DNA from 2 places in the Micromonospora sp. NPDC005252 genome. Region 2 is predicted to be linked to the other one. Evidence: riboswitches for the same ligand, from Rfam matches in the RefSeq annotation. Region 2 holds a riboswitch; the other holds the start of a gene.
What was found. Region 2 has a riboswitch for cyclic di-AMP ahead of ACFYPH_RS26935 (hypothetical protein). Riboswitches for the same ligand answer to the same signal wherever they lie in the genome.
Positions count from the first base shown of each region.

Region 1: it holds a riboswitch for cyclic di-AMP, as region 2 does, so the genes downstream of both, ACFYPH_RS08940 (coiled-coil domain-containing protein) here and ACFYPH_RS26935 (hypothetical protein) in region 2, are expected to answer to the same signal.

Region 1 covers NZ_JBIAKN010000002.1:681,357-685,517, reverse strand. The annotation lists gene ACFYPH_RS08955 (PfkB family carbohydrate kinase) at 1-100, opposite strand, end outside; gene ACFYPH_RS08950 (SRPBCC family protein) at 272-724, shown strand; gene ACFYPH_RS08945 (hypothetical protein) at 842-1,402, opposite strand; gene ACFYPH_RS08940 (coiled-coil domain-containing protein) at 1,525-2,592, opposite strand; cyclic di-AMP (ydaO/yuaA leader) riboswitch at 2,598-2,729, opposite strand; gene ACFYPH_RS08935 (cation diffusion facilitator family transporter) at 2,871-3,788, opposite strand; gene ACFYPH_RS08930 (AAA family ATPase) at 3,895-4,161, opposite strand, start outside.
Region 2 covers NZ_JBIAKN010000013.1:46,482-50,642, reverse strand. The annotation lists gene ACFYPH_RS26945 (heavy metal translocating P-type ATPase) at 1-59, opposite strand, end outside; gene ACFYPH_RS26940 (YibE/F family protein) at 372-1,736, shown strand; cyclic di-AMP (ydaO/yuaA leader) riboswitch at 1,903-2,033, shown strand; gene ACFYPH_RS26935 (hypothetical protein) at 2,038-3,057, shown strand; gene ACFYPH_RS26930 (carbonic anhydrase) at 3,146-3,874, opposite strand; gene ACFYPH_RS26925 (MarR family winged helix-turn-helix transcriptional regulator) at 4,123-4,161, shown strand, end outside.

The sequences.
Region 1 (4,161 bases), on a different contig from region 2:
GGCCGCCGGGGTGCAGGTGCAGTTCGGGCTGGTCGTTCGGCTGATCCACGGTCACCGTCAGTTGCGGGGTGGGCGCGAAGACCATCACGTGCCCGCTCACCGGTCGTCACCGAACATGTGTCCACCCTCCGTCACAACCGGTGATTTCCCATCAGCCGACCGTAATGGGAATGCTGCGCGAATACCGGGACAACGGACGGTGTCCGTCCGGGCGTTGCCAGCCTGAGCCGCGTACGGGACGATCGTGCGACCAGCGACCTCGGGAGACTGTGTGCTCAGCAGCGACAGCTTCAGCTACACCGTCCAGGCCCGCTGCTCACTCGCCGAGGCGGCGGCGTTGTTGAGCGACCTGACCCGCCAGGGCGAACTGCACCCCCTGATCGTCCGGGTCCGCCGGGTGCCGCCCCGTCCGGGCGCCCGAGCCAGCTACACGATCAACGACAGGCTGGCGGTGGGGCCGTTGCGCTTCCGCACCACCTACCAGGCGGACGTGCTGATCAGCGAACCTGACGAGATCGTCACGGTGGCCCGCCAGTGGCCGGCCACCACCGTCCGCAACCACACCCGGTTGCGCGCCGAGCCGGACGGCCTGGTCCGGATCGACGTCGACATCACCCTGCGCGCGCCGACGCCCCTGTTCCGGTACGCCTTTCAACAGGCCCGCGCCGCCCACCTCGCCCTGGCCACCCGCCTCGGTGCGGCCCTCGACCGCCCCGAGTCATGATCGTGCCTCGCCGATCATGGAGTTGTGGTGGGCCACAAAACGCCCATACAACGCCAAGGCAGGCACCACAACTCCATGATCGCCGGGCCATCCAGCACGGGTTGGCCGGCCGGAGCCCTAACGCAACACTGTTGACTTCCGTGTTGTTGCGCGATCTTGTGGCGCGTTGCGTGCCGGGCTCGCGGCGGCGGAGGTATGGCGTGCGCCGGTGGGTCGGGCGGGTCGGCGGCCCCAGGGCTTGTACGTGGAGAGCACGGTCGCGATGATCATGAGGCTGGTCGACACCGCGGGCGCGATCACCAGGTCGGCGCGATCCCGGGCGGGGAGGGCGGCGCCCAGCGCGCTCGCGTGCCGCAGGTTCGGGGTGAGCAGGAACAGCACCAGCCCGACCATCACCGTGGTGATCACGAGCTTGACCAGCACCCACCGGTGGCGCACCAGGCCCCAGGGGGTGAGCAGCGCGCTGGCGACGCCGACGAGCCAGACGAGCACGCTCAGCGGCGCGAACAGCACCGTGCCGACGAGCCCGGCGACCGGATAGACCACGGCCGGGTCGGCGCCGCGCTGTGCCGCGATGCCGAGGGTGAGCAGCACCAGGTCGGCCCCGAGCCAACCGAGCGAGGTGATGAGGTGCAGGGTGAGCAGCGCCTTGCGGGTGGCGGGTGGGATTCGCGGCATACCCGACATGCTGCCGGCCCGGCCCGGCCGGGTCGTCCGATCACCGGCGGCGTCCGGGGTACGTCCGCTGACGTACCCGGGGCCGGCGCACCCGCTCGACGGTGCGCCGGCCACCGGTGGGGTCAGTACACCGACAGGTGTACGTGGTTGGTGTGTTCGCTGGAGGGGTCGCCGTTCCCCCCGCTGTACGACTTCCACCCGCTGCTGGGCAGCCAGATCTGCCTGTACCAGATCACGTAGAGCACGGCGAGCCGGTCGGAGTTGCGGATGAAGTACGCGGCCAGGTTGTTGCCGTACGTCTTGTCGCCGCCGGTGGCGTCCCCGCCGAAGCCGCCCTTCTGGGCGGCGAAGTCGCAGGCCCGGCCCTTCGGGTGTTCGCCGGAGCCGCCCGAGCGGTGACAGGAGACGTACCGGGTGAAGCCGGCGGCCTTCGCCTGGTTGAGGGCGTGCAGGGTGCGGGGGGTGATGCAGCCGCTGGCCGGGGTGGGGTCGTTGACGCTGCACGACTCGGACGGCCAGGAGCCGTCGGAGTTGCGCGGCGCGGGCTGGGCGTTGGCGGTGGAGGTGCCCCGGTTGGAACTGGTGTCGGCAGCGGTGGTGCGCGGCTTGCTGGTGGCGACCGCCAGGGCCCGTTCGGCCTGTTCCTTGCGCTTGGCCATCACCTCGACCTGCTTGCGCTGCTCGCGGATCTCGCCGTCCAGGGCGGTGCGGGTGCGGTTGGCCTCGTCCCGGGTGGCGTGCAGGTCGCGCAGCACCCGGTCCTCGTTGGCGGCCACCACGTCCAGCGCGGCCGCACGGTCCATGAAGCCCTCGGGGGTGTTGGTGTTGAGCAACGCCGAGACGGTGCTGAGCCGGCCGGTGCGGTACGCCACGCCGGCGATCTCGCCGACCTTGCCGTTGCGCACGGTCATCTCGGCCTCGGTGGTCTTCAGCTTGGCCGCGAGTTGCTGCTGGCGCTGGACGGAGGTGTCCAGGGCGCGCTTCGCGTCCAGGTAGCCCTTGCTGGCGGCCTCCAGTTGGGCCCGCAGCGCGGGGGTGCCGCCCTCCTCGTCGCCGTCGGGCGCCGCGGCGGCCCGCAGGCCGCCGGGGGGAGCGGCGGTGGCGGCGCCCACCGGTAGGGCGACGCCGAGGGTGACCATCATGACGATCAGTGCCGCGAGTCGGGCGGCGGGTGGTCGTGCTGGTGCCACTACGCATGTCCTTCCGTCAGCCGCCGACCGGGTTAGCTGACGGGTTCGGGACGGAAGATCCCTACCGCTGACGCGGATGCACCCCAGGAACGTGGTTCCCCGGTTCGCCCTCTCGGGTGATTAGGCGGCGGCCGCCACCGGCGCCGGGAGGGCGCCGCCGGGTGGTGGCCGGGGACGAGCCTACCGGGGCAGGTGGGACGTGTGCAGTCGATGTGACGGAAGGTGTCTACGCCGCCACCGAAGATGACCGCAAAACGGTCTTTTCGTCAGATAGGTGCTCACCACTCGATCGAACCGCAGGCGCCCGTGGCGGACCCGGGCTCGATCTGCAGCGTGGCGTGCTCGATGCGGAAGTCCTCCCGCAGGGCGGTACGCGCCGCGGTGAGCACCGTGCCGACCTCCCCGCCGGGCGCCATGATCAGGTGTGCGGAGGCCACCTCCATGCCCGAGGTGAGCGTCCAGACGTGCAGGTCGTGTACCTCCACCACGCCGGGCACCGCGGCCAGTCGGTCGTGCACGGCGGTGACCTGGAGGTGTTCCGGGGCGGCCTGCACCAGGATGCGGACGGCCGCGCGCCCCAGCCGCCAGGTGCGCGGCAGGATGAACACGCCGATGGCGACCGCGACCAACGGGTCGGCCCACCACCACTCGGTGACCGCGATGAGCAGCGCCGCGCCGATCACGCCGAGCGAGCCGAGCAGGTCGCCGAGCACCTCCAGGTAGGCGCCCTGGAGGTTGATGCTCTCCCGGGCGCCGGCGCGCAGCAGCGCGAACGCGATCACGTTCGCGAGCAGGCCGAGGACGGCCACCGCGAGCATCGGGCCGGTCAGCACCTCATGCGGGTCGCCGAACCGGCCGATCGCCTCGATCACCACGTAGACCGCCACGCCGGAGAGCAGGACGGCGTTGGCCAGGGCGGCGAGCACCTCGAGGCGGTAGAGCCCGAAGGTGCGCTGCGGGTCGCCGGTGGCCCGCCGGGTGGCGGTGATCGCGGCGAGCGCCATCCCGATGCCCAGCACGTCGGTGAACATGTGCCCGGCGTCGGAGAGCAGGGCGAGCGAGCCGGTGTGGAAGGCGGCCACACCCTCGACCACCATCAGGGTCGCGAGCAGCCCGAACGCGGCCCAGAGTCGGCCCCGGTGCTGGTGGGCGGCGTTGGTGACCGACCCGTGGTGGTGGTCATGACCTGCTCCCACGAAATCCACCCTCCGTCGCCACCCGGGACCCGGTCAAATGTATGCTCACATCGCTATGTATGCAAGTGTACGGACCGGCCCACCCTTCGACACGGCAACCCGCAGGTCAGCCGGTCGGGTCGATGGTGGTGAGCCGCTGGGTGGCCCGGGAGAGCGCCACGTAGAGCGTTCGTACGCCGGAGCCCGGATCGGCCCGGATCTCGCTCGGGGCGACCAGCACCACCCCGTCGTACTCCATGCCCTTCGCCTCCAGGCTGGTCACCACCTGCAGCCGCGCCGCGCCGAGTGAGCCGAGCCAACCGGCGACCTCGTCGCGGCGGGTGACCGGCGTGATCACCCCGACCGTGCCGTCCACCTCGGCCAGCAGGCCGGT
Region 2 (4,161 bases):
GGCGTCGCGTGCTGGCTCTGGTCGGCGGCCTGCTCAGGGGCGGGCTCGGACGCGGGCATGACTCCAACATGCCGCTCCGGGCGACGCCGCGCGGGCGGTTCGACCATCCGACACTCCGCCACGACCTGCGACACCCGGTCCGGCTGGCTAGCATTTCCGGCGATGGCCTACCGGACCCCACCGCCCAGTCGGGCACCGGCGCCGCCACGGCGCGGCGCCTCCGCCGACCGGCCGGTCCGACGGCTCACCCTGTGTGATCACCGGGTCGCCAGCCGGCAATCCGATGCGCCCGGCACCGCGTTCGACCGGCGGAGGTGAACCGACCGGCCCGTCGGCACGTACCCCGCACCGGATCGTTGGGAGTTCTCGCATTGGGTTCCGACCACAGCCGTACCGCTCCGCCCGTCCCACCCCGGGTCCGGCGGATCCTCGTCGCGACGGTGGTGCCACTCTTCGTGGCCACCGTCGTCGCCGCCGTGGTGCTCTGGCCACGGGACGGGGCGCCGCAGACCGGCGGCGGCACGGACGCGCCGCGCCACCACGGCACGGTCACCCGGGTGGTGACCGAACCCTGCCCACCGTCGGCCAACCCGGCGGGCACGCCGGCCATCGGGCCGTGCGGGACCGTGGACGTACGGATCGAGGACGGGCCGAGCGCCGGCCAGCAGGTGCAGACGCCCGTCCCCGCCGGGCCCGGCGCTCCGCGGATCGAGGTCGGCGACGACGTCGTCCTGGTCGAGCTGACCGACCCGACCGATCCCGCCACCAGCAGCTGGAACATCGCCGAGCATCAGCGCGGAAAGCCGCTGGTATGGCTCGCGGTGGTCTTCGCCGCCGCGATCGTCGCGTTCGGCCGGTGGCGGGGCCTGGCCGCGCTGGCAGGGCTGGCCGCCAGCTTCGCCATCCTGCTCACCTTCGTGTTGCCGGGCATCAGCGCCGGCCGGTCACCGCTGCTGGTGGCGGTGGTCGGCGCAGCCCTGATCATGTTCGTGGTGCTCTACCTGACACACGGGGTGACCGCGCAGACCTCGGTCGCGGTGCTCGGCACCCTGGGCAGCCTGGTGCTCACCGGCGTGCTCGCGACCATCGCCACCGCCGCCACCCACCTGACCGGCTTCGGCAGCGAGGACGCCACCACGCTGTCGATGTTCCAGGCCGATGTCGATCTGCGTGGCCTGCTGCTCGCCGGGATCATCATCGGCTCACTCGGGGTGCTCGACGACGTGACCGTCACCCAGGCCGCCACCGTCACCGAGCTGGCGAACGCCAACCCCGGCCTGAGCCGGCTGCAGCTCTACCGGGCGGCCACCCGGGTCGGCCGGGCGCACATCGCCTCCACGGTCAACACCATCGTCCTGGCGTACGCGGGCGCCTCACTTCCGCTGCTGCTTCTGCTCACCGCCGACACCCGCCCCCTCGGGCAGATCCTGACCAGCGAGTTCCTCGCCCAGGAGATCGTCCGCAGCGCGGTCGCCACGCTCGGCCTGATCGCCGCCGTACCCCTCACCACCGGGCTCGCCGCCGTGGTGACCGCGGCCGGGTCGACGCCGGCGCAGGACGCGGCCGCCGACGTCCTGACGCCGCGCCCCCGTCCGGACCGGACGGAGGCGTTGGCCGCCCTCAGCTCCCCGCCAGCGGGTCGGTCCGACGGGCCCGACCCGGAGCGGAGCGCACCCCCATCCACCGCCACCACCGGGTGGCCAGAGCCGAACAGGAGCACGGATACGGCATGGTGACACTCCTCAGCGTGACCGGATCGGGCCTACGCCCTGAGAACCGCGTCACTGGTCACTCAACGCCATGGCGAAATGACGCTTTTAGTCGGCATCAGGACGTAGCTCAGGCGGTGGACTCTCGGGTAACCTCGCTGCCGGTCACCGACGAAGGCGCGCAGCGGCGCCTGCGGTGCCACCGCCCAATCGCCAACCGGCGAGCCGGGGACCCAGGTACGTGGGGTGAATCCGCGACAGCGGTAGGGGCCACTTCCGCCCCGAACCCGTCAGCTAACCCGGTCGGCGGTCGACGGAAGGGAACATTGTGACGGCACCCCTACGCCGCTGGTTGACACCCGTGGTGGCCGTGCTCGCTGCGCTGACCGTGTTCGCCGGGCCCCTCCCGGCCCACGCCGCCCCGACGACCCCCACACCGTCCGGGCACGAAGAGGAAGACGAACCCAAGCTCCTCAACGACGTCATCGAGCAGACCAACCGGGACTACGTGGCGGCCAAGTCCAAGCTGGACAAGTCCAAGAAGCGGCAGCTTGAGCTGGCGTTGCAGGTCGAGCGGGCGAAGGCCGACCTGGAGGCGCTGGCCCCGCAGGTCGGGCAGATCGCCGCCCAGTCGTACCGGACCGGGCGGATCGGCGCGATCGCGATGCTGCTGGAGAGCGACGCCCCGGACTCGTTCGTCCGACGGGCCGCGGCGCTCGACGAGATGAACATGGTCAACGAGAAGAAGCTCGCCGAGGTCAACACGGTCAAGACCCGCGCCGAGCAGGCCAAGCTGGCCCTCGACGCGGAGGTCCGCGAGCAGCAGAAGCAGACCGCCCTGATGGCGAAGGACAAGCGCGACGCGGACAAGGCGCTCGCGCTGGTCGGCGGTCAGGGTTTCACCGGCGGTCTGGTCGACGCCGTCTCGCCGGTCGCCCGGATCGGCCCGGGTCGCACCGCCGACGGCGACTGGAAGGCCGAGTCATGCAGCGAGGACGACCCCACCACCTCCGGTTGTGTCACGCCGCGCACCCTGCACGCGTACAAGGAGGTCAAGCGGGCCGGGTTCAACCGGTTCGTCGGCTGCCACCGCAACGGTGGCCCGTTCGAGCACCCGAAGGGCCGCGCCTGTGACTGGTCGTTGCAGAAGAGCGGCTTCAGCCCGTGGCACAACAACGACACCCGCATGTACGGCAACAACGTCGCCGCGTTCCTCATCCGCAACGCCGACCGCCTCGGCATCTACTACGTGATCTGGAACCGGCAGATCTGGTTCCCGGCGACCGGCTGGAAGTCGTACAGCGGACCGTCGAACCACACCGACCACGTGCACATGTCGCTGCTCTGACCCGGTGCCAAGAAGTCGAGGGCCGTCCCGCATCAGGCGGGGCGGCCCTCGTCGCGTCAGGCGGCGGAAGTTGCCGGGGCGGTCCGCGTCAGGCGGCGGCGGAAGCTGCCGGGTCGTCCGAGGCGCCGGGCGCGTCGAACGTCGCGGCACCCGCCGGTGCGGGGGTAACCGCGCGCACCACACCGGCGGCGAGCCGGTACGACATGCCCACCACCGCACACCGCCCCTGTGCCACCTCGTCGGCCAGCACGGGCGACTGCCCGAGCAGCGTCTCGACGGTCTGCGCGATGTGGATGTCGACGATGCCGTCGACGTCGTCCACGCCCTCGGCGGTGGCACGTCGCAGGCTGGGCAGCACCGCGTCGACCACCGCGGGCAGGTGTCCCGGCGGCGCGACGCCGGTGGCGGCCGCCTCACGGGCGGCCTGCACCGCACCGCACGAGTCGTGGCCGAGGACCACCACCAGTGGAGTGCCGAGCACCGTCACCGCGTACTCCACGCTGCCCAGCACCTCCGGGCCCGCGGTGTGTCCGGCCGTACGGACCACGAAGAGGTCGCCCAGCCCCCGGTCGAAGATGATCTCAGCCGCCAGGCGGGAGTCGGAGCAGCCCACGATCACCGCGAACGGGTGCTGCCCGTCGGCCACGGCGGCCCGGTGCCCGGCGTCCTGGTTGGGGTGGCGCGGCGCCCCGCTGACGAAGCGCCGGTTGCCCGCGGCCAGCTCGGCGTACGCTCGGGCCGGCTCGGTCGGCGTCGGCGCTCGATCGGCAGCCCGCTGCGGGCCCGGCTGCCCGCCAGGCGTACCGGAACGGCTCATCCCCGCACCTCGTCTCCACGCGTTTGACCTGCTCAAGAGGCTTTTCAGTCGGGCCGGCGGTGGGCGCTGGCTCGGGCTCCACGGTCACACGCACCGCAAGATGCGTCAAGATATGCGTGATTTAGATTTCATACGTTGACCCCCGAACCGGCCCTCCGGCCGTTGGGACCGGGCCCGTCCGTCGGCACCTGGCCCGACCCTCCGGCGGGCACGGAGGTGGGGCGGACAACCGGAGAGGCGGCTCCACCATGACGAGCGCGGCGACGGCCGGAGGCGGCCGGAACTGG